DNA from 2 places in the Pigmentibacter sp. JX0631 genome. Region 2 is predicted to be linked to the other one. Evidence: riboswitches for the same ligand, from Rfam matches in the RefSeq annotation. Region 2 holds a riboswitch; the other holds the start of a gene.
What was found. A riboswitch is a leader RNA that binds a small molecule or an ion and turns the genes downstream of it on or off. The one in region 2 is predicted to bind cobalamin.
Positions count from the first base shown of each region.

Region 1: it holds a riboswitch for cobalamin, as region 2 does, so the genes downstream of both, QEJ31_RS10460 (TonB-dependent receptor) here and QEJ31_RS09475 (acyl-CoA thioesterase) in region 2, are expected to answer to the same signal.

Region 1 is NZ_CP123622.1:2,372,730-2,384,049, forward strand. Features, by position in the region: gene QEJ31_RS10445 (radical SAM protein) at 70-1,275, opposite strand; gene QEJ31_RS10450 (PLP-dependent aminotransferase family protein) at 1,259-2,752, opposite strand; gene QEJ31_RS10455 (hypothetical protein) at 2,973-3,209, shown strand; cobalamin riboswitch at 3,302-3,507, shown strand; gene QEJ31_RS10460 (TonB-dependent receptor) at 3,557-5,707, shown strand; gene QEJ31_RS10465 (hypothetical protein) at 5,707-6,909, shown strand; gene rlmM (23S rRNA (cytidine(2498)-2'-O)-methyltransferase RlmM) at 6,922-8,013, shown strand; gene QEJ31_RS10475 (GAF domain-containing sensor histidine kinase) at 8,024-9,241, opposite strand; gene QEJ31_RS10480 (aminotransferase class V-fold PLP-dependent enzyme) at 9,324-10,403, opposite strand; gene QEJ31_RS10485 (transporter substrate-binding domain-containing protein) at 10,781-11,320, shown strand, end outside.
Region 2 is NZ_CP123622.1:2,153,713-2,165,032, forward strand. Features, by position in the region: gene QEJ31_RS09455 (hypothetical protein) at 107-538, opposite strand; gene QEJ31_RS09460 (hypothetical protein) at 697-909, opposite strand; gene QEJ31_RS09465 (hypothetical protein) at 1,016-1,756, opposite strand; gene QEJ31_RS09470 (hypothetical protein) at 1,941-4,334, opposite strand; gene QEJ31_RS09475 (acyl-CoA thioesterase) at 4,426-4,821, opposite strand; cobalamin riboswitch at 4,833-4,963, opposite strand; gene QEJ31_RS09480 (glycosyltransferase family 9 protein) at 5,048-6,160, opposite strand; gene QEJ31_RS09485 (hypothetical protein) at 6,153-6,611, opposite strand; gene QEJ31_RS09490 (segregation/condensation protein A) at 6,792-7,577, shown strand; gene QEJ31_RS09495 (hypothetical protein) at 7,546-8,592, opposite strand; gene rplM (50S ribosomal protein L13) at 8,895-9,341, shown strand; gene rpsI (30S ribosomal protein S9) at 9,369-9,764, shown strand; gene QEJ31_RS09510 (leucyl aminopeptidase family protein) at 9,868-11,320, opposite strand, start outside.

The DNA of each region.
Region 1 (11,320 bases), 220 kb from region 2:
ATAAAGAGGAACCTCAAATATAAACGACCAGAGAAAGATTATTAATTTATATTTTAATGTAAAAAAAAATTAAATCAAGGAAATAAAATCACTTGCCCATAAGTCACCACGAATTTTTTCGCTTGCTGATAGCGCTATGTTGTTATCTGAAATTAAAACATTCTTTTCTTCAATAGCTCTGGAAAACTTAGAATTTTTATTAATTTTTTCAAGAAAATCATTTTTATTTAGATACTTTTCTAACCAAGAAAAAGGGATACCATTCGGGGTTCGCAAAAGTGTGAAAATCATTTCATCAATATATTCCCTTTTAGTACGTGGGCTTTCGTAATGAATAGAAAAATTTTTCCCTCTCTCAATTTTGTCAGTGAAAATTAATCTATCATTTCCTGGATCTATTTCTTGAAATGAACTGGGACCAATTCTGTATCTCATACCAAAAGGTTTATCCGGTGTTTGTGGGAGTAGTCCATGTGAACCTGTTCCAAGTCCTATATAGGGTTTACCGTACCAATACAAATTATTATGCTTTGTAGGAAACCTAGAGAAATTACTCGTTTCAACTTGTTGTAATGATAATTTTGAGCAACTTTTTAATATTTCTAAATATTCATTCACAGCATTATCTTCATCAGAATAATTTTTCTTTGCAAATAAAGTTCGTTGCTCGATAGTTAAAGCATAAGCTGAAATGCCAGTTGCGCCATTTTGAACTAATTCATTAATTTCTTCTGTTATAGTTTTGGAACGATATTCTTTTTTTAAGCCATAAATTAAATCTACTTGTATATTGTTAAATCCTGCAGAATTTGCCCAATTTAGGTTATCAATTACATTTTCTGGTGTATGTTTTCTTCCTAAAATTTTTAAAGTCGAGTGACAAAGAGATTGAGCTCCCAATGTAATTCTAGTAAAACCTATTTTTCTATAATCATATAAACGGCGTTTAAAATTTGTTAATGGGTTAGTTTCTAAAGTAGCTTCCTCTATTTTAAAATAGTTATTTAATATATTAAAGAATCTTTTATAAGCAGAAGCTTCGAATAAACCGGGAGTACCTCCGCCAAAGTAAATAGTTACATTTTGTTGATAGTACTCTTTAAGATTTTCAATAAAGTAAATTAATTGCTCTTCTAATTCATCAAAATAAAAAGAAATATCTTTTTTAGAAAACTTAGCAGTTTTGGTGAAATCACAGTAAGGGCAAATATGGGGGCAAAAAGGAATATGAAAATAGAATCCAATATTTGCTTTTTGATTAGGAATTTCGATCATTTTTTATTATCCATTTTCTTGAAGATGCATTGCGCCAAATTGAAAATAAAGTTTCTAAAGAATTATACATTAATACAGGCTCTAAATTTGCGAAATTGAGACGCATAAAATTATAATGTTTACTATCTTTTGAAAAATAGTATCCAGGTGCAATAGATATTTTTTTTTCTAATGCACGTTCTTCAACTACCTGTAAATTTTCACCAGGTGGAAATTCAAACCATAAATACATTCCAGAATCAGGTTGATTCCATTTTGAACCTTGAGGTGAAAGTTTTTTTAACATTGCGATTAAAGTATCCCTTTTAGAACGGAAGGTGTTTTTAAGTTTTGCAATATGTTTCTTTAAAATACCTCTAATAATTAGTTCGTAAATTATTTGTTGATCAATAATTGAAGGTGAAATACATTGTGCAATATAAAGGGTATTAAGATATTTTATATTTGCTATACTTGAAACAATATATGCAATTTTTAGACCTGGAGCGAACACTTTAGAGTAACTTGAAATATAAAATGAGTTATTTAACCCTTCAATAGTGGCTAAATTTGGAATTATAAACTCATCATAATTAAGTTCACTATAAATATCAATTTCAATGATAATTGCGTTTATTTCTTTTGCTATTTTAATAATCGCATGTCTTTCAATTGCGGTTAAAGAACCACCTGTAGGACAATGACAATTAGTGTAGATTATAAATGCTTTGGGTTTTTTATTTTTTATTTCTAAAATTTTTTCTTCACTCAAAAATATTTTTTCAAAAGATCGTTCAACAGAAATTACATTGTACTTTTTTAAAAGATCTGAGTAGAAAAAAAAATCACTATTTGGAGTTTCAAGCACAAGATAATCATTTCTTGACAGAAAGCCACTTAGAATAATTTCTATGGCATGCTTTTCCCCACTTGCGAGCAAAATCTGCTCCGTATTTTGAATTGGCATTCCTTTATTTTCAAGATCAAAAGCTATTATTTCTTTCAAGTTTTGGAAGGAGTTGTGTTTAAAAGAAGAATAAATTAAAGTTTGAGCTGAAAAACAAGTTCTCGAGATAGCTCTTAACTCTTCCATAATACTAAAACTTTTGTAAACTTGATTTCCGCCTAGATTTGCATAATCTTCTGGAAGCTCTAGATAGTGAGGAAGTGGGCAATTCATTTGCTGTTTTTTTAAAACAAGGTTGTGATTTTCCTTTTTTGGAGAGCTAGATAAGTTAATCTTATTTTTTTTGTAAGAAACATAAAAACCACTTCCTAATTTGGCTTTTATAAATCCTCCATCACATAACTTATTGTAAGCAGTAATAATTCCAATTTTGTTTATTTTTAATTCGGCAGATAAGTCTCGTATACTAGGGAGTTTAGAGCCAAACATAAGTGTACCGGTTTGAATTGCATGGCTGAAATGGTCAAATATTTGTTGGGAGTAAGACTTACTAGAATCAAAATCAATCGTTATTTTTCTAAATTTTGCCATACTAATAAGCCTTTACAAATAGTTATTCATTGCAGAATTAAACTCATATCTAACAGTTTATAACAAAATAAGAAAATAATTCCCAGTACAGTTCCAAAAAAAATAGGAGTACAGTTGAGGGTTAATATTGTAAACTGTACCTATCAATTAAACTGTTAAAATTATAATTTAATGCCGAGACTTTCTAGAACTTTTATTTAGAATTTTTTATGAGGTAGTTATGAAAGAACAAAATGCTTATGATATTCACTCTGTTTATTTAAAATCTAATGAAACAGGAATTGAAAATTGGGAAAGAATTGAAGGGGTATATGATTTTGAAGCTAGGGAAGATGCTGAAAAAGTAATCCCAAGTTACCAAGGTTTAAAATCTAAGACAAAATTGAAATTGAATATCCAAAAATCAGCAACTGTCATTCCAGGTGCAGTACGAAGAATTGTAAAGTTTTTCAAATAAAAATTAATTTTTGCAAAGTGTTTTGGTTTCCTTCTTTTCATATACCTTCTAGAAATAATTCACCGTCAATTGACTAAAATAGTAAGCTATGTAACTTTTGTGAAGTTGATGGTTTTGCGTTTTTTATTTGATAAAAAACCAAATTAAAAGGGAATTTAGTGTAAATCTAAAACTGTCCCGCAGCGGTAAAAAAGAACGAAATTTGCAATATAGCACTGGTTAATCTGGGAAGCTGCAAAAAGTAGGAATTAAAAAAGGCTTTTAAGTCCGAAGACCTGCCATCATGCGTTCCTTGTAGACGCTTATGGAACAAGATCCGAGGGGATCTTCTATAAAAAGAAAAAAACATGAAGTTTATTATCGCAACAAAACTTTTTTTGTTGCCTAGTTTGGCATATTCCCAAAGTCCAGCTCCAATTATTGTGTTACCTAAAGATGAAAGTTCTGATTTAGGGAAAATGCAATCAAAAGAAAAATTTAAAACTTCACAAGAAATTTTAGAAGATCCTGCTTCTGGAAATATCAATCAGGAACATATTTCTGCAACAACAGAACCCGGGACATTACCAGAACCAAAAAGTATTTCTGATTTGGCAAAAAGAATAACTACAGGACAAGTAGAACAATTTGGTGGTGAAGCTGGTGCTTTGCGAGTCCGTCTCAGAGGTGCTCGGGCTTTTGAGCCCACTTACTATTTTAATGGACTTCCTTTGGCTGGATCTGATTCCAGTGAGCAAATAGTTTCTTTAATTCCTATTTCAGCAATAGCAAGCCTGCTGGTTTATCCCGATAGCCCACCCTTTTGGTTAAGCAGTATGGGCATTAGTGGCGATATAAATGTGATCAGTTGTCAGAAAGATAATTGCTTTGCTAAAAATAGAGCGTCTGATGAAAATTTTTTCAAATTAAATTCTAGAGTGGGTTCATTTCATTACTGGCAAAACTCTATTAGTCATGCTCTTCAGTTGAATAAGAATTATTCTGTGTTTTCTGCGGTAGAAGCAACAAGTAGTAAAGAAGACTATCCTGTATTTAACAATAATAATTCTATATTAAATGCAAATAAAGGTCAGTATGAAAATTTGCAAAATAATGATTTTCATAAATATTCAGGATATTTTCATTTAAATATAAATTCTAATTTTTTCGGAAGTATAAATTCAGCTAATTTATATACAGATTATGAAAAGGGAATTTCAGGAGCAGTCAGTAGTTCTTCAAGTGCAAGAATTAAAAAGAAACTATTTATAAGCACTCTTCAAGCGGAAAAATTTTATCCAGATAATGGAATAATGTGGAACAATCAATTAGGGATTATTTTAAATAAATCAGAAATTTCAAATTTTTCTGAAGGATTTACTACTCAAGCAAATTCAAGTTTTAATACAACGGCGCAAGTTAAATCATGGGTAACAATTCCATCTCAAATTATTTCAGAAGAAAAGTCTGGTATTATTTTAGAATACCTTAATTTTACGCAAAATACTACAGCCGCGGTTCCTGCAGCACTTGATAATTCTAGTGATAGTCAAAGTAACTCACAAAGGCAAGAATTTCATTTAGGACTATTTGAAAGTATTTATTTTCCAGTAACTAAAGATTATTCTTTATCATTTAATTTAAATAGCTGGGTTTCAGCAGCTCAGTCGCAGATGTCTATTGATTGTAATAAAGGAAATTTACAAAGCATTTGTAATACTAAAAGCAATAATATGGATAAAAATATTTACGGTTATTCTTTTTCAATTCAACAAAAATATTTATTTATTATAAATTATTTGCGCTATACCTTAGCAATGCGTAGACCTTACTTAGCTGAAATTTATGGTTCACCAAGTGGAATTTTGGCAAATAATAATTTGCAAGAGGAACAAAGCAAAAAAATTGAATTTGGGTTTACATTTCCCTATTTTGAAATTGGAACTTTTTATACAAAAGATTCTAATTTAATTTTTCTGCAAGAAATTAATCAGTTTACTTCACAGTATCAAAATATAGAAGATTCAAATCGTGTTGGATTGTATTTAAATTCAGATGTTTACTTGTATAAAAATTGGAAATTCTATTTTTCTTACCAATATGTTAAATCATTAATGACTAAAAATAAAAACGAATATTTTGTTCCAAGAAGCTCAGAAAATTCAATTAATTCTGGAACAAGCGTTGATAATATATTTTTAACAAAGTTTAATGAATACTCTACATATTTTGGCTCATTTGTAAATTTAAATTGGCAAAGCGAGTTTTATTTGGATTACTTAAATATAAATAAAGTAGAGATACCTCCTATTTACAATACGGGTTTTTCTTTCCAATTTAAAAATAGAAAAGAACAAAGAAACTTTATTTTTTCTTTCGATATTTTTAATATAGCTGATGAAACTTATGCAAGAGTATCAAACATCACAGGTTTTTCACAACAAATGCAAACAAATGGTTATATTGGTTACCCTCCCCCCGGAAGACGATTTTATCTTACAATTTCAGGAGAAATATAATGAATAAATTAACCTTTAAAGTAATAAATTTTTCTCTCATTTCTGTTTTAATTGCATGCGGCAAGAAAGAGAATGTAAATCCAGAATTTGTTATCACAGATGATAAAACAAGTTTTGTTGCAAATAAATACAATAACTTCAGTAATTTATATACATTTGATTTTGATACTAAAAAATTAGAACTTATTTTATCTAGAACTCCTAGTGGAGATGCAAATGTATATCAAAAAATGAATGATTCTAATGGCATTGAGGGATTTTATTTTGCTGAAAGATTTTTGTCTTCTCCAACTCGTATTACTTATCTTAAAGCAAACAAAAAAACTTCTGGGATTGAAAATACCAATTTTCCAATAAATATTCACAATTTAATTATGTTTAAAAATAAACTTCTTGGGATTGGCTATGAAGCAGAAATCATAGCTTCATCACCGGATTTATCGAATACCTTTATAAGTAAAGTTAAACTAGATACCGGATCTGTTTCATTAACTACTGAAGAAAAGCAATTAAAAACAACTCATTTATTAACAGCAAATAATAAAGTGTATGTTCTTACTTTAGGAACCTATGATTATGCTGGGTATCAAAAAAATAAGCCCTATATTTTTGAATTAGCAGATGATTTGAAAACTATAGTTAAGAAAACAGAAATAACCAATTGTTTTAATCCTGCAAGTCAAGTTAAAGTAATTGATACCAGTAAAGTTATCTTAAATTGTAATCCTTATTCTGAAGATAAAGGGCTAGATACAAATTTAGTTTATATTGATGTTGCTAGTAATAATATAATCATTAAAGAAATATTAAGGACAGATAAAAATGGTGATGTTCAACAATATGAATTAGGTGGTGTTTCTGCAACGAAAGATTCTATCTTAATCACAGAAAGAAAAGATACTGGTAGCTATACATGGGATAAAATTAATTCTGCCTATTGGTTTGACCTGAATAATCCTGAAACTATTGTGTTAAATGAGAAAAATCGCAAGAAATATGTAAAGAGTTTAGCAGGAAAAGTTACATATAATTATAGTAAAAATATGTATTTATTTAGCTGTGTGGTAGATCCTGCAAGTTTTACTTGTATAAATGGAAAAGCTGCGATATCCAAAGACCTGCTCGGTGAAAAGTCTGAAATCATAGATTTTAATATACCTGAAATTAATGAAATTCAGTTCCCTATTCCAATTTATCCATGAAAGTTTGCTTCCATGTCTTATTCTTTATTGCTTTATTGTAGATCTGGCTTTGAAAGCGAATGTGCTGCGGAAATCTTGGCTTATACAGCTGAACGTTCCGTTGCAGGCTTTGTCAAAGCGAAGGGAAACACCGCCCATGTTCTTTTTCAAGGACATGATCCTCAAGCAGTAATCAATATTTGGAATGATTTGCAATTAAAAGATCTTATTTTTGCAAGACAAATAATTTTAGTTGCTCCCTTAGTGGCAGACTTACCTGAAACCAATAGAACAAAACCTATATATAACTTATTTTTAACAAATTTTGCCGATGTTTTAAATGGAAGACATATTTTAGATGATCTTTTTATAGAAACTTTTGATACAGATTCGCAAAAAGAGCTATTAAATTTTTGTAAAAAATTTACAAGTCCTATGCTTTCAGAGCTAAAGAAAAATGGTTTTATTATAAATGATAAATCTCAGCGCGCTTTACGAATGCATTTAGTATTTTTAACAGGACAAAGTTGCTATATTGGTTTATGTGCCCCTAAAAAGGCTTCGCAATGGTTTATGGGAATTCCGAGATTTAAATTTCCTATCGATGCCCCTAGTCGCTCTACTTTAAAGCTAGAAGAAGCATTGCATGTTTTCTGCAATTCAGCAGAAAGGGAAAGTGAATTGCAAGCAGGTATGACAGCTGTAGATTTAGGAGCAAGCCCAGGGGGATGGACTTATCAATTTGTGCGCAGAAATATCTATGTTTTTGCGATAGATAATGGACCAATGCAAGATAAATTAATGAAAACTGGTTTGGTTGAGCATTTGAAAGAAGATGGGTTTAAATATAGATCAAAAAAACCAGTGGATTGGTTAGTTTGTGATATGGTTGAACAACCTAAGAAAATTGCCCAATTAATAGCTGATTGGGCTAAGTTTAAATTAAGCAAAAGGTTTATTTTTAATTTAAAATTACCAATGAAAAAAAGATATATTGAAGTAACAAATTGCTTAAATTTAATTCGTAGTGAATTAGACGCAGAGCGAATTCGCTATACTTTGCAAGCGCGCCAACTCTATCATGATAGGGAAGAAGTTACTGTGTATTTAAAAATTGAAAACTAATATTTTCATTTTATCTAGGTAACTCTATAACAAAACAAGTATTTTGAATTATTGTATCCAAGTAAAATATTCCTTTATGTTCTTCTATAATTCCTTTGGTAGAGCACAATCCTAATCCAATGCCTTTTCCTACTTCTTTTGTTGTAAAAAAAGGTTTCATTAAATTTTCTCTGTTCTCCTTTGAGATACCTACTCCATTATCAATAAAACTTATTTTAATTCTATCTGATAAAACTTGAAAAGAAATATTAATTACTTTATTTTCCACGGTTTCAAGAGCATCATAGGCATTTAGAAGTAAATTTAAAAAAGCTTGGCGGATGTGATTAGGTTTACAATTGATATAGATATTTTTTACATTTTCAGAGTGTTCTATATTAATTTCAATGCTTCTATTTTTAATTTTTTCATTGCAAAGTAATAAAGTTTCATTTAGCAATCCTAATATAGAATATGGTTGAAGAGGTTCTTTTTCAGAATTTTTGGCAAAAAGTCTTAAATTGCTAATTATATCTTTAATTCGATCTTTAGTAACCTCAATTTTTTCTATTTCATTTAATAAATAAGTCCCATCTATTGTTTTATTTTCTTTTATATATTCTTTCATAAGATGTGTCTTACCGGTAATAATCATTAACGGATTGTTAATTTCATGCGCTATCCCAGAGGCCATTTCTCCTAAAGAAAGCATTTTTGCATGCTGAATCAGATTTTTTTCATCATTTTGAATTTTTTTAAACAATTTTTTCATTTCAAAGTTTTGAATGACTAGTTTTGCCAATGCTTTCAAAATACGTTCTTGATCGCTATTTAGTTTACTTGGTTTATAATCTATTACACAAAGTGTTCCTAATTTGTAACCTGTACTTGTGATTAATGGAGAACCCGCATAAAATTTAATTTTAGGATCTGCAGTTACTAAAGGATTATCTTTAAATCGTTCATCATGTTCTGTATTTTCAACAATAAAAATTTCATCTTGTTGAATGGCATGCCCACAAAAAGAAATATCACGAGGGGTTTCTGCTGCATTTAGACCAAGATTTGCTTTAAACCACTGCCTTTCTTTATCAATAATACTAATTAAGCTGATTGGTGTATGACAAATATAAGATGCTATAAAAACAATTTCATCTAAATTAAATTCTGGAGGAGTATCTAGTATCCCATAATCGTATAACTCTTTTATTCTTTTGTCTTCATTTTCTAAAATAGGTGCTGCTAACATAAATTTCACCTTAGAAATAAATTTGAATTTATTTTAAGATGATTATGATAAGTTTTCAAGCATTAGCTGAAAGATGTAAGAGTCAAAAAGATTGAGATAGTAGAAAGTTATATTCAGCTTGTTTGAAATCTGAAATAAGTTTTTGGGCATCAGCTTCTGAAGTGTTATAGGAAGTGATGATTCTTATAGAACAAATATTTTTTTCGAAGTTTTCTTGGGTAATATAAAACAAATAATTTTTAGCTAAGTCGTCTTTAAGATTTATTGGTAATTCAATAAAAATTTGGTTAGTCTCAACTTTATTAAGAATTTTATACAGTTTCGTAGATTTTAATTCTTCTGCAATATAATAAGCTTTCTCATTAGCATTAGCCGCATTTTTTAACCACAAATTATTTTTAAAATAAGGAATAAACTGTGCAGGTATGAATCTCATTTTAGAAAACAATTGCATAGATTGTTTTTGAATATAAAGCATGTCTTTGATTAGATCTTTATTAAACACAACTATGGCCTCTGCCATAATGGCTCCATTTTTTGTTGCGCCAAAAGATAGTATATCTACTCCTGTATCAACAACCATTTCTTTGAAAGTTTTCTTTAAGTAAGCAGCTGCATTTGCTATACGAGCGCCATCCATATGCACAATTAAACCGTTTGCATGGGCAAAATCACAAATTTCTTTAATTTCCTCACAAGTATACACAGTCCCTAATTCGGTTGATTGAGTTATAGAAACTGCTCTTGGTTTATTAAAATGGATATTCCGGAAATTTTGGAATACTTGCTTAAGACTACTTAAAGTAAGTTTTCCATCTGATGCATGCGATGGGGCGGTAAAAATTTTAGCTCCAATAAAGTTCTCAAGTGCTCCACCCTCGGCGGTATTAATGTGGGCAATATCTGAACAAATTACCCCTTCGTAACTGCGCAAAATACTTTTCAAAGCAACTACATTTGCTGCAGTTCCTGTCCCAACAAAAAAAACTTCACAATCTTGCTTAAATTGTTTTTGAAACTCTTCCTTTGCTAGTTTTGAATAAGTATCTGATCCATAAGGAATTTCTATACTTTCTAAGGAAGTCATTAGAATAGCTGCAATGTCAGGATGTGCTCCTACATAGTTATCACTTGCAAATTGAATAATTTTAGTATCTTGCATAATAAATCCTAAACTTTTAAGTAAAAACAGCTTGCCAAAATTATATGATGTTTGGTAGGTTCATACGTAGGTAATAAATGTTTTAAACATAATTACCAATTAAAGCAAACTTTTTTAAAGGGTGCAAAGATGAGGATTAGTCAAGTATTTCAGGCGTTTAAAATATCTACTTTAAATTTTAATAGCTTACCTAAAGCTTCATCTTCCGCACATCATTCTTACCATCATCATCATCATCAATAAATAGATTTCTTTTTCCCTTTTCATTTTTATAAATTTTTTTGAATCAACCGCTTTCTGCGCTAAGTTAATAATTTGATATTATTGATTTTTCTGTTAAAGAAAAGCATGATTAAACTGTCTAGAATGGGTGTTTTATGTATAAGTTTTTATATTTATTTGTGTTTTTTGTATATTCTGCAGTTGCTTTTGGACAAGATGCTGATCTGAGTTTTGAAAAAATTCAGAAGTCGGGAGTATTAAAAGTGTGTTCACAAGCTGGATTTATTCCTTTTGAAGTAAAAGACAATAAAGGAAATTGGAAAGGTTTTGACGTTGATATCATGCAAGAGTTTGCAAAAAAATATAAGCTAAAATTAGTTATGATGGATACTACTTTAGATGGTTTAATTCCATCTTTATTGACAGGTAAATGCGACTTTATTGCTTCAGGATTAACAATAACGGAAGAAAGGCAAAAGGCAGTATTGTTTTCAAAACCAGTTTATACAGTCATTGTTTCTGCAGCGTTATTGAATACCCCAGAAAATAAAGAAAAGTATAAAACGTTTAGTGATTTAGATTCTTTGGGCACAAAAATTGCAACTCATACAGGAAGTGCTGCCACATTATTTTTAAAAGGTTATTTAAAAAAGGCTACACATTTGCAATTTGATACAGAAAGTGATGAAGTGAAT
Region 2 (11,320 bases):
AAAAATATTTTTTTGATGCGAATTATAATTGCAAATTATTCGTTAATATTATTAATTCTAATAAAAAAAATAATGGGCAAAAATTTATTACCTTTAGTTTAACTAACTAGTTACAGCTTTGCCCTGGTCCAGCTGGCATTTTGCAGCTACTACAACATCCTTCGCCACCATTTATGGATACACAAGTAGAGCAATAAGCTACTAAAATCCATCCGGCAGCGCACCATCCGCTACAGTTACAGCAAACAGCCTTTGACATTGGATTTCCCAATAATTTGTTTGGATCTTTCGGATCTTGATAGTCACTAAATAAAGTTAAACACGCGTCTAATTTTTTTGTAGTAATTTGTGAGCTATTTTTTTTTGCATTTTCAATTATCAATTTCTTACTTTCTTTTGAGTTGACTGAGTCTAGTTTTTTTGTAATGTCACTTCCAAGAACCCATCGAAAGCATTCTTGAATTTCGGTAAAAGCAAAAGAATTTTTTTGAGCAAGAAAAAATAGTGCTATGATAATAAAAAAGTTAAAATTTTTCATATATATTCCTTTTTATTTAAATATATATGAAATGATTAATATCTTTATTTTATGTCAAATATTTGACAAATAATTATTTATAATTCATTTTTCTAGGAGCAATAAATAATGATCGATTAATCCAGATCCTTCATGAATAGGAGTGTCATGACCAGAGATTATATAAGATATTTTAAATTTAACTTTTTTAATTTTTTAGGATATTCATCCAAATTAGCATAAGACAAATTACCAAAATTTTCTTTTAATATACAGTTACCATATAATACTTCTTCTTTCGCAAAATAGATAAATATTTCGTCTTTTGTATTTGATGGAACAAGATATATTGATTTTACTTTGCCGTCTTGAAGTTGAAAATTATTTGGCATAATTTTAGTAGGAAAAATATATAGTAGTCTAGGATAATCAGGAATTTATTTTTTAATAAAATCTAATGCTAAAAAAAGAAATGCATTTTAATTTAGAATTCAAAAGTTACAGTTTTTTAAGTATGCCACCATAAATTTTGCCATTTAACTTTCCATTGTTCTCAAGAATAACTGTACCATTTCCATCTTCAAATAAAATGTCACCATTGACTGTGCTATTATCAATGTACACATATTTTTTATTGAAAAAACTGAAACTCGATTTTTTAATAATAATTTCTTTAGTTTTTGTTTTATTTGTAATTTTAACTTTGTTTGATTCGACAAATATTGCCTTATTAAATGTTGAATTTTCTGCATAAAAATATCCTTTAACATATATTTTTCCATTTATGACAGAATTTTCTTCAAATCTAACAGCTCCATCATTTGTAAAATTATTTAATAAAACATTGTATCCTTTAAAGTTTCCACTTCCTTTATAGTCATCACAGATTAATTTTTTTGATACAAAAGTGCCAGAGTTATTAATATTTTTTATATTAATTTTATCTCCATAAAATGCTCCAGAACCATTAAATATTTCTGCTGTTAAGTTATCAGCTGTGAAAGAACCTGAGCTATTTATGCTCTCAACGAAAACATTTTGAAAATTACTTTTACCACTATTAATATAGTTCTTTTTTATTTTTATGTTAATAAGTTTGACAGAACCTGAATGATCAATGCATTCAATTTCGGAATTACTTAACTCTATTGCTCCCAGAGAATTTATGCAAGCAAATGCAGAGCAATGCAAATAGATAAACACCAGTGCAACAATAAATTTACAATATAGATTTTTCATTTTTCACCTAATTAAAAAAAGTCCTCTAATTAACTAAGAAAAAAAATATGTAATGTCAATATTATTTTTTGGATTGAAAATAAAATAAAATTAATAGAATACATTTTTAAATTTCTAAAAAAATAGATTTCTGCTTACCATAATTGAAGTAATAATTTTATCCAACTTTGTAAAGTTAAATTATTTAGCAACGACTCCAGCCACAAGAATTACAAGTAATACAGCCAGCTTGATGAATAAGAGTATCTTTTTGGCAATTAGGACAATTTTCACTAATCAATTTACTTCCTTCTGGGATATATTTTTTTAGCACCCGGCAAATTGCTTTTGCAAAGGTTGTCAAATCTCCTTCTGATTTTTGCAGTTGCTGTTCAATAAATTTTATATCAATACCGTGCCTTAAATTAAGAGAAACAAGGCGAGTGATTGCATTTTCACAACCATTGTTTTCAAAATTTTCTTTAATATTTATTTTTTGCAATTTTTTACTTTCATTAATAATTTCTAAAAAGTAAATACCTTTTTTATTTTTAAATATTTTACCTGTTTGATGATCTTGAGAAATTATTTTTTTCTTATATACTCCGCAGAATACTTCATAAGGATTACCATCAAGTAGACCAATAAGAACTACCCAATTTTGTGCTGCTACCTTTATATAATGGATATCACAATCAAGTAGTTCTGGTCTTTTAAAGGTCGCAAATTTAGATATTTTACTTTGATTAGAAGAATCAATATTATTTAATACTCCTTCTCTACTTTTATCTCGATATACTGTAACGGACTTCAAATTTTTTTCCCAAGCATTAAAATAGATATTTTTTACATCATCAATGGTAGCAGTACTAGGTAAGTTATAAGTAACTGAAATACCACTATCAATATATTTATAAATTTCTGCTAATAAGTTTATTTTATCTATAGAATTTATATTTTTCTCAGGAATTTTATCCCATGCTGCAAAAACCCATTCTTCTGATTTTATAAGTTCATCAATATTTTCTTTAGTTGGTTCAATATTTTTTCTTTTTAATTCATTTAAAACACAATTATCATAAATAAAGTGAGATCTATATTCACCTGTTAAAACACGTTCTTTTCTTTCATGATAAGGAGCAAATGCGGGTTCGCAGCCACTACCTCCAGCGCTTACAACCATTGATAAAGTACCAGTGGGAGCTATTGAAAGGCAACATACGTGCCGCATTGAAGAAAAATCACTTTCTTTTAGATTTGTTAATTTAATAAGTCTTTGAATAAAAGGACTTTTTAAAAACCACTGTGACGAGAATTCAGTGAAATTTCCACGTTCTTTACCTAAATTAATTGAAGTTCTGTAAGCTGTTTCGGAAAAAACACGCATTATATTAGAAACTATTTCTATACTTTCTTTTGAACAATATCTTACTTTATTTTTTATAAACCAATCATAAAGTCCTGTGAAACCGAGACCAATTCTAGTCATAGATTTTAATTTATCACGTTGAACAGGATGCGGTGATCTATTTTCATTATATTCTGCTAAAATAACATTATCTAAAAATCTAATTCCAAATTCAACTCTTTCTATTAACCAGTCTTCCCATTTCTCACTATATAAAGGCATGTTGTAAAAATTTATTGAAGACAAGACACAAGTATTATATGGATCTAACTTTTGTTCAGAGCATCCATTAGTTGAAACAATGTGATATTTTTTATTTGGGTGATAGTTACTATTAGACCAATATTCGCTTGAATCCCAAAATTCTATTCCTGGCTCTCCTGTTTTCCAGGCTTGAAGTGCAATTTGATTGAATAAATCATTTGCTAAAACTGATTTTTGAATTGAAATTTCTGGGCCTGGAGAATTATCTAGTAATATTCTTTTTCCTACTTTAATTTTTTGATTTTTCCTTTCCCAAATTAAATTTATCTTTTTATTTTCTGCAACTGCGTCCATAAATTCATTATCAACTTTTACAGAAATATTTTGGGAAGAAAGTTTTGTAATATCGGATTTACAAGAAATAAATTCGGGGCTATCAGGATGATAAATCCAAATATCTGGTTTAGTGGCTCCTCTTCTATTTTCTGCTCCTATAATTTGCATCGCTGAATCATATACTGTGAGAAAACTTACAGCACCTGTGCTTGTTTTTGCGCAATTATTAGTTTGTGCGCCTCTTGGTCTTAAACCTGAGATATCAATGCCGTTACCTTGGCCATATGATGCAATTCTACTCCAATTTTTTAGTGATTCGCCAAAAATGTCTTCAATAGAATCATTAACTGGTTCTTGAGTTGTGCAATTTACAAAAGAAACTTTACGATTAATATTACCCGCTCCACGCCATATGCCTCCAGCAGGGCTAAAATCTTTTTTGCAAATATATTCTATAGTTTTATTTTTCATAATAGAATAATATTTTGTGTCGTATTTATTAACTTCATGAGCGACTCTTTCGATCGCCTCTTGAAAAGTTTCTTTTTCCACTTTTCCAGTTTTTTCAATAATTTTATCATGACAATATTTGGCTTCAATAATATTTTTATAAATATCAGAAGAAAATTCATATTTTAAAGTTTTATTCATAGCCTGCTTCTTTTAAAAAAATTCCTTCCGAGCAGTTTAGTATTTAAATTGCTCAAATTTATTTTAGATTAAATTATTAAATTTTGAAACTTTAAATTACTGGAGTCGTTTTACCTTTTTCATCGATAGCAACCATTGTAAAAATACCACTAACTGCAACTTCCCTTTTATTTGTATACATTTGTTCAACATAAATTTTAACTTCAACTTTTACACTTTTTGTTCCAACATAAGTAACAATTCCATAAATATCAGCAAAAGTTCCAGCTGGTATTGGTTTTTGAAAATCAGTTTTATCTAAAGAAACAGTAACCATTTTTTTTCTTGAAAAACGAGTTGCAGTGATAAAAGCAACTTCATCCATCCAGTTTAATGCAGTTCCTCCAAATAAAGTATTATAATGATTAGTTGTGTCGGGAAATACGCATTTTATCATCCTTGTTTCTGAAAAATGTATTCTTTCTTGAATGTCATCAGAATAATTCATGTGTTACCTCTTGCTCGAGAGAAAATAAAAATAGGTATTCGGACTTTCATTTATTTTGATTACCGTTGCGGCACAGTGTTGGATTTTCACCAAGCTTCCCCTATTTGGAAAAGATACTCACATTTAAGGCGTGAAGCAATTTTATTTTCAAAATTAATTGTTTTTTTGTTTATATTTAAGCAAAAATATTACCGTTTTATCAATTTTAAATATCAATACCTTATGATTAATGTGGTAAATTTCTTTGATTTATTATTAATAAAATATGCGTAAAAACATTATTAGGATCAATTTCTTTTAAACATTTTAAATTTTTAAATCTACAATTACTTTTTTTACCATGTCTACTGCATGGACTGCAATTTAAATTTAAATATTCAAATTTGATATCTTTACTTAATGGTACGAAACCAAATTGTGGTGAAGTAGCACCAAAAATTACGGTACCTGGTACATTAAAATTATCGGCAGCATGTGCAGCAAAAGAATCATTAGTTACAACAAATTTAGCATTCGCAATAATATCTAAAGTTTCAGATAATTCTGTTTTACTAACCATATTTATGACTCTACTAGATTTAGGAAAGTCAAGATATTCCCCTAAGTATTGTTCATTTATGGATCCGCATAATATTATAGATAAATTAGTTTCGTTTTTTATTTTTTCAATTAAAAAACGAAAGTTTTCTTTTGGCCACATTTTAATAAAGCTACTCGCACCAGGGAAAAGGCAAATATATTGCATTTCTTTTGGAAAAAAATAATTAGCAGGTAAAAAAGGTGAAAAATTATATGTATCTAAAAAGTTTTCTTGATCATTTAAAATAATTTTTTGTAAAAGATTTTTTTGCAAGCTTTTTATTCTGATAAAATTTTTAGGTACAAGTCCAGTTTTTTGTTTGAAATAAAAGAAAGATAATAGAACCAAAAGTATTCTATAAAATGAATATTTTTCTATGATATATTTTTTCTCTAATCCAATATTTAATTTTTCTTTTAGGTATTTAAATACTCTTTTACTTCTATTTGTGTTTTGTAAATCAATATATATTGCATTAGAAATTGTTTTTATTGATAAAATATAGGATAGAAAGTTTTCTGGAAGAACTTCTTTGCCTTGTAAAAAGAAGGATGGAGTTTTATTTTTTTCGAAACAAATAAATGCCTGCAAGTTTTTAATTTTTAATGCGATATCTTTGTTACTAGGAGAAGTTATAAAAACTGGAAAATAATTATTTTCTATTAAACAAAATACGCTGTTTGCAGCAATTAAAACATCGCCTATAGCACTTAATCTAGTTAAAAAAACAAGTCTATTGTATTGATTAATTTTATTCATGGGAACCATTTTTCTTCAAGTATCTAAATAAAAATAAGCTTGACCAAATAAACATTGCTAAAATATACAGTCCTCCACCAGTTGCAGAAATAGCCGTAGCATATGATATTTTTCCTATTTGATCTGGATTAAATGCTTCTAGAATAAGGCCAGTGCCAAATATTGGTATTGATGTAAGAAAGGTAATTATAATAATTTTTAACAATTTTTTAGAAAAGTAAGGAAGAATAATATTTAGAGACAATCCGAGTAAAATAGCACTATAACCCATTACATTCATATGGGCATGAGCTGATTTTAACAAGGTTCTTTGGTTTTGCATAAATTCGGAAGTTGGAATTTGACTAATTGTAATTTGCTGAATTAAAACAGCTAAAATGCTGCCAAAAATACTCCAAGCTGCAATCCAAAAAAAACCTAAGCCTATTAAAAGAAATTTGTATTTTTGCAAAATCTTCCCTTCGTGATGTTTAGCAAAAAAGTAGAGCAAATTTGATATTTGCATTAATTTTAATTTACTATGTATTAAATGACTTTACATCTTCTTTGCCTAAGGTTTAATTCTTAGCAACACTCTTCATGTATCTTAATTTGGAGAACATGAAAATAAGGAAAGAAATGGTATAATTAAATGCATCTACGGTTAGAAAGTTTTGATGGTCCTCTTGATCTTCTTTTGCATCTAATAAAGGCGCAAGAGTTGAACATCTTTAATATTCCTATCGCAATGATCACTGAACAATATCTTGGTTTTTTAAAACAAGTTCCAGAACTGGATTTTCTCACAGCAGGTGAATATTTGGCTATGGCTGCACAACTGATTGAAATAAAGGCAAATTTATTAGTGCCAGTTTTGCAAAATAAGTCTCAATCTGAAGCAGAAAATTTGGCTCAAGTAGCTGAAGAAGATCCTAGAAAAGATTTGGTTCAACAATTGCTCGAATTTGAGGCATATAAAAAAGCTTCAGAAGTTTTACAGCAATTGAATACTATAGCGCAAGAACATTTTCCAACGGCAGAACACAAAAGACGTGAAGAAGAGTTTTCGGTTTTTGAGCATCCAATTAAAGGCAATCCTTTCGACCTTATTATAGCGTTTGAAAAAGTTTTATTAAAGTTTACAAATAAATCTACTCCTAAAGTTATTGTCCGGGCTCAAAAAATCACAATTCAACAAAAAATGGAATTTATCAAACAGAAATTATCTGAAAGTGATTCTGTAACTTTAAAATTTCTATTTAGCGAGTGCTTGTCGAGATATGAATTGATTGTGTTAATTATGGCTCTTTTAGAATTATGTAAAGCTAATCATGTGAATGTTTTGCAAACATCTATGTTTGCGGACATAGAAATTTCAAAAGGTTTAAAATTTTTTGATGATGCTTCTACTCTTCAAGAAACTGAAGAGTTGACTTGACATATTCTCGATATGCTACACTTAAAGGATATTCTGTATCATTTAAGCGCATTTCTAGTCGAGCACGTGTAATATTTTCTTTACTTATTGCTTGATTTAAATTATGAATTTCTTCATCAATTAAGTCATTAAATGATATTTTATTACTGTTTTGTTCTGTCATTTTCTTTTGCAAGCTTTTAATATTTAATGAATCTTCATTTTTTCTAGATAATTGATGTCCTAATCTTTCTATAAAAACCTGATTTTCATAAAATTTTTCATTTACTTGAATTTCTTGTTTTGCTTTTTCATGGTTTAAAACAATTATTTTTAAAAGCTTCGCTAAAAATATACTTTTTTCATATGTTTCATCAGTAGAATAATTCATCAAATTTTCTTTTAGCAAAATTAAATTAAAGCGAAATTTTTCATCTTTTAAATTTAAAAAATAAAAATATGCATTTGCAATAGTTTCTAGTTTATTTAAAATAAGATAAAAACCAGCATTTATGGTATCTTCTTGCCAGTATGTCAATGGCGCAAATAAATCTTCTTTTCTGAGTGCTAAATTAGAAAATATAATTTTGTTTATTTCTAAAAAAATGTAGTCTAAATTGAAATCTAAATTTATTTCTTTTTCTATTTGTTCAATAAACATTAAGGCTCTAGAACACTTTACCGTTGCGGAAGGAATTTCATTAATATTATTGATACCTTTTTTAGCATTGTGAATGAGAATTTTTTTTATTTCTTTTAAAAGTGCACAATATTGATTATAAAAATCTTTGAACATTAAAAAGCTTGTATACTGTCTAGCTAATGGAATTCCTAAAGCAAAATCGAATTCTTTTATAATTTCTTTGTAGGCAATATCACCCCTATTTTTTTGCTGAGTTTGTTCTAAGTGAATAAAATCAATAAATTGGGATTCGCCTCCATCTATAAGGCAATATGATGTTTTTACGATGAACTGCAGACATTCCTGATATGGATTGAAATTTATGAATTGATTTGGATTTTCTTTGTTGACCACGATGAATCTTCCCGTTATAAAGCAAAATCTGCGGCAAATTTTTGCGCGAAGAGTCCTGCTAGTGTTAAGTTATTAATCATACAGCACTATTCTACTCTTAATGCTAAATTGTGTCACTGCTTCTGAAGGAACTCCACGCCTTTTTGTGTGGTGGCATAAGCGGTTGAAATTGTTATTTTTTATTTGTATGCGTTGTGACAACGCCCAAGACAAGTAAGTTAAGCAACAAAAAGATACTCGCAGAAATAACGTAACTTGTTGAATTTATTAGTTAAATTCTTAATTGTTAGTGGAGATTAGAAATGAATACTACATACTCTGCCAAAGCTTCTGAGATTCAGAAGAAATGGTATATCGTTGATGCTGAAGGCAAAACCCTAGGACGCTTAGCAAGCCAAATCGCTTATATTTTGCGTGGTAAGCACAAACCTACATTTACACCTCACATGGATATGGGTGATAATGTTATTGTAATAAATGCTGAAAAAGTTGTTTTATCTTCCAATAAAGAACTTACTAAGCTTTATCACCGTCATACAGGCTTTTTTGGTGGTATTAAAACCCAAAATGCTGCTGAAGTACGTGCAACCAATCCTGAGCGTTTATTAGAGCTTGCTGTGAAGGGAATGCTTCCACATAACCGTTTGGGCAGTGAATGCTACCGCCATCTTAAAGTATATGTTGGCAAAGAGCATCCACATGCTGCTCAAAATCCGCAAGCATTACCTGAACGTACACTTAAAAACTAATAAGCGATCAAAATGAGGGAGCCTAAAATGGCAGTTAAATACATATCTGGCGTAGGTAAACGTAAGACATCTATCGCTCGTGTTTATTTGGTTAAAGATGGTAAAGGTACCATTACAATCAATCACCGTTCTCTTGAAGACTACTTTAAACGTCCAACTTCTCGCATGGTTGTTGAACAACCGTTAAACTTGACTCAAACTTTGGGTAAAGTTGATATCAATGTAAGAGTTATCGGCGGTGGGTTATCAGGACAAGCTGGTGCTATTCGTCATGGCATTACAAATGCTCTGTTAAACTTAAATCCGGAATTCCGTTCAATTCTTAAACCTGCAAGTCTTATTACTCGCGATGACCGTATCAAAGAGCGTAAGAAATATGGTTTACGTTCTGCGCGTGCTCGTTTCCAATTCTCAAAACGTTAAGAGAGTTTTTCTCAAAACGCCAAAAACCCAGACCAGAGATTTTTTCTCCAGTCTGGGTTTTTTTGGGTGGAAATTGTATTTTTTGTTTTGCTTTGAAAAAAGACTATTTTGCTAAAATTCGAGCAATTTCTGTAACTAATTGAACGCCGTAACCTGAGCTATGCTTACGAATATACCCAATAGAAAGATTATCGTTAGCTACACCAGCTATATCAATGTGTGCAAAAGGAATGTTATTAGTAAATTCATTTAAAAAAGCAGCACCAACCATGCTTCCTGCAGAGCCTCTAGTATTTCCAATATTTATAATATCTGAAATAGATCCTTTAACATCATCAATAACTTCATCCCAAATAGGCAGAGGGTAAGCTCTTTCGCCAGTAGCATCGGAAGCTGTCATAATAATTTTTTCAAGTTCTGGATGAAATGCAAAAACACCTGCTCCTATATGCCCAAAAGTAGTGATCATCGCTCCTGTGAGAGTAGAAAACTCAACAATATAGTTTGGGTTTAAATCCTTAGCTGCGAAATATAAAGCGTCACTAAGGACAACTCGGCCTTCAGCATCGGTATTTAATATTTCAATAGTTTTCCCAGAATATGATGTAATTACATCGCCAACTCTGTAAGAATGTGCATCGATCATATTTTCACACAAAGCAGCAACTGCATAAACTTTAATAGGAAGTTTTAATTTAGCAATTGCTAAAATGGAGCTTAAAGTAACTGCAGCACCCGACATGTCATACTTCATGCCTTCTTGGCTAGTAGAAGGTGTTTTTATTGAATAACCACCTGTGTCCATGGTTAGTCCTTTTCCAACAAAGGCAATAGACTTTTCAAACTTTTCTGGTGAATACTCAATTACAACAAATTGTGGTTCATTAGCGCTTCCATTTGAAACCGCTAGCATTGCATTAAAACCTTTTTCACGTAGTTTTTCAGCCCCCCAAACCTCAACTTTTAAACCTACTTTTTTTGCTTGTTCAATGGCTTGATGAGCTATAAATTTAGGAGTTGCAACATTTGGAGGGGAATCTTGGAGTAAGCGACAAAAATTTATCGAATCTTCAATGTGCTTTGCTTCTTCAAATGAGTCTTGTAAATTTTGTGCTGTATGAACAAAATTTAGTTGGATAGGTTTTTCAAGTTCTATTTTTGCTTCTTCTTTCATATTTGAATTAGGATATTTATACATACCCATATTGAAACCAAGACGACTTTGGGCAATCAATTCTTTTGAACTACAAAGTTGTGAGGTGCAATAAAAATGAACTGTTGCAGCTTTTAAATTTAATGCAGTCTCAGCGCATTTTATTCCAATTTGTCTAGATCTTGCTGGCAAATAATTTAATTTATTCCCCGCTCCAACTAACAAAATTCTTTTAGCAAATTTTTGATTCAAAACTAGTGAGGTTGAGGTTTGAAGCCATTTGCCTTCAAAATCACCTAATGCAATTAAATTAGAAATGGTGCCACCCATTTCATTATCAAGTGATAAAATAGTTTTAGATTTTAACTGTCCCTTTTCTATATCTTGTTCGTCAATTACAATT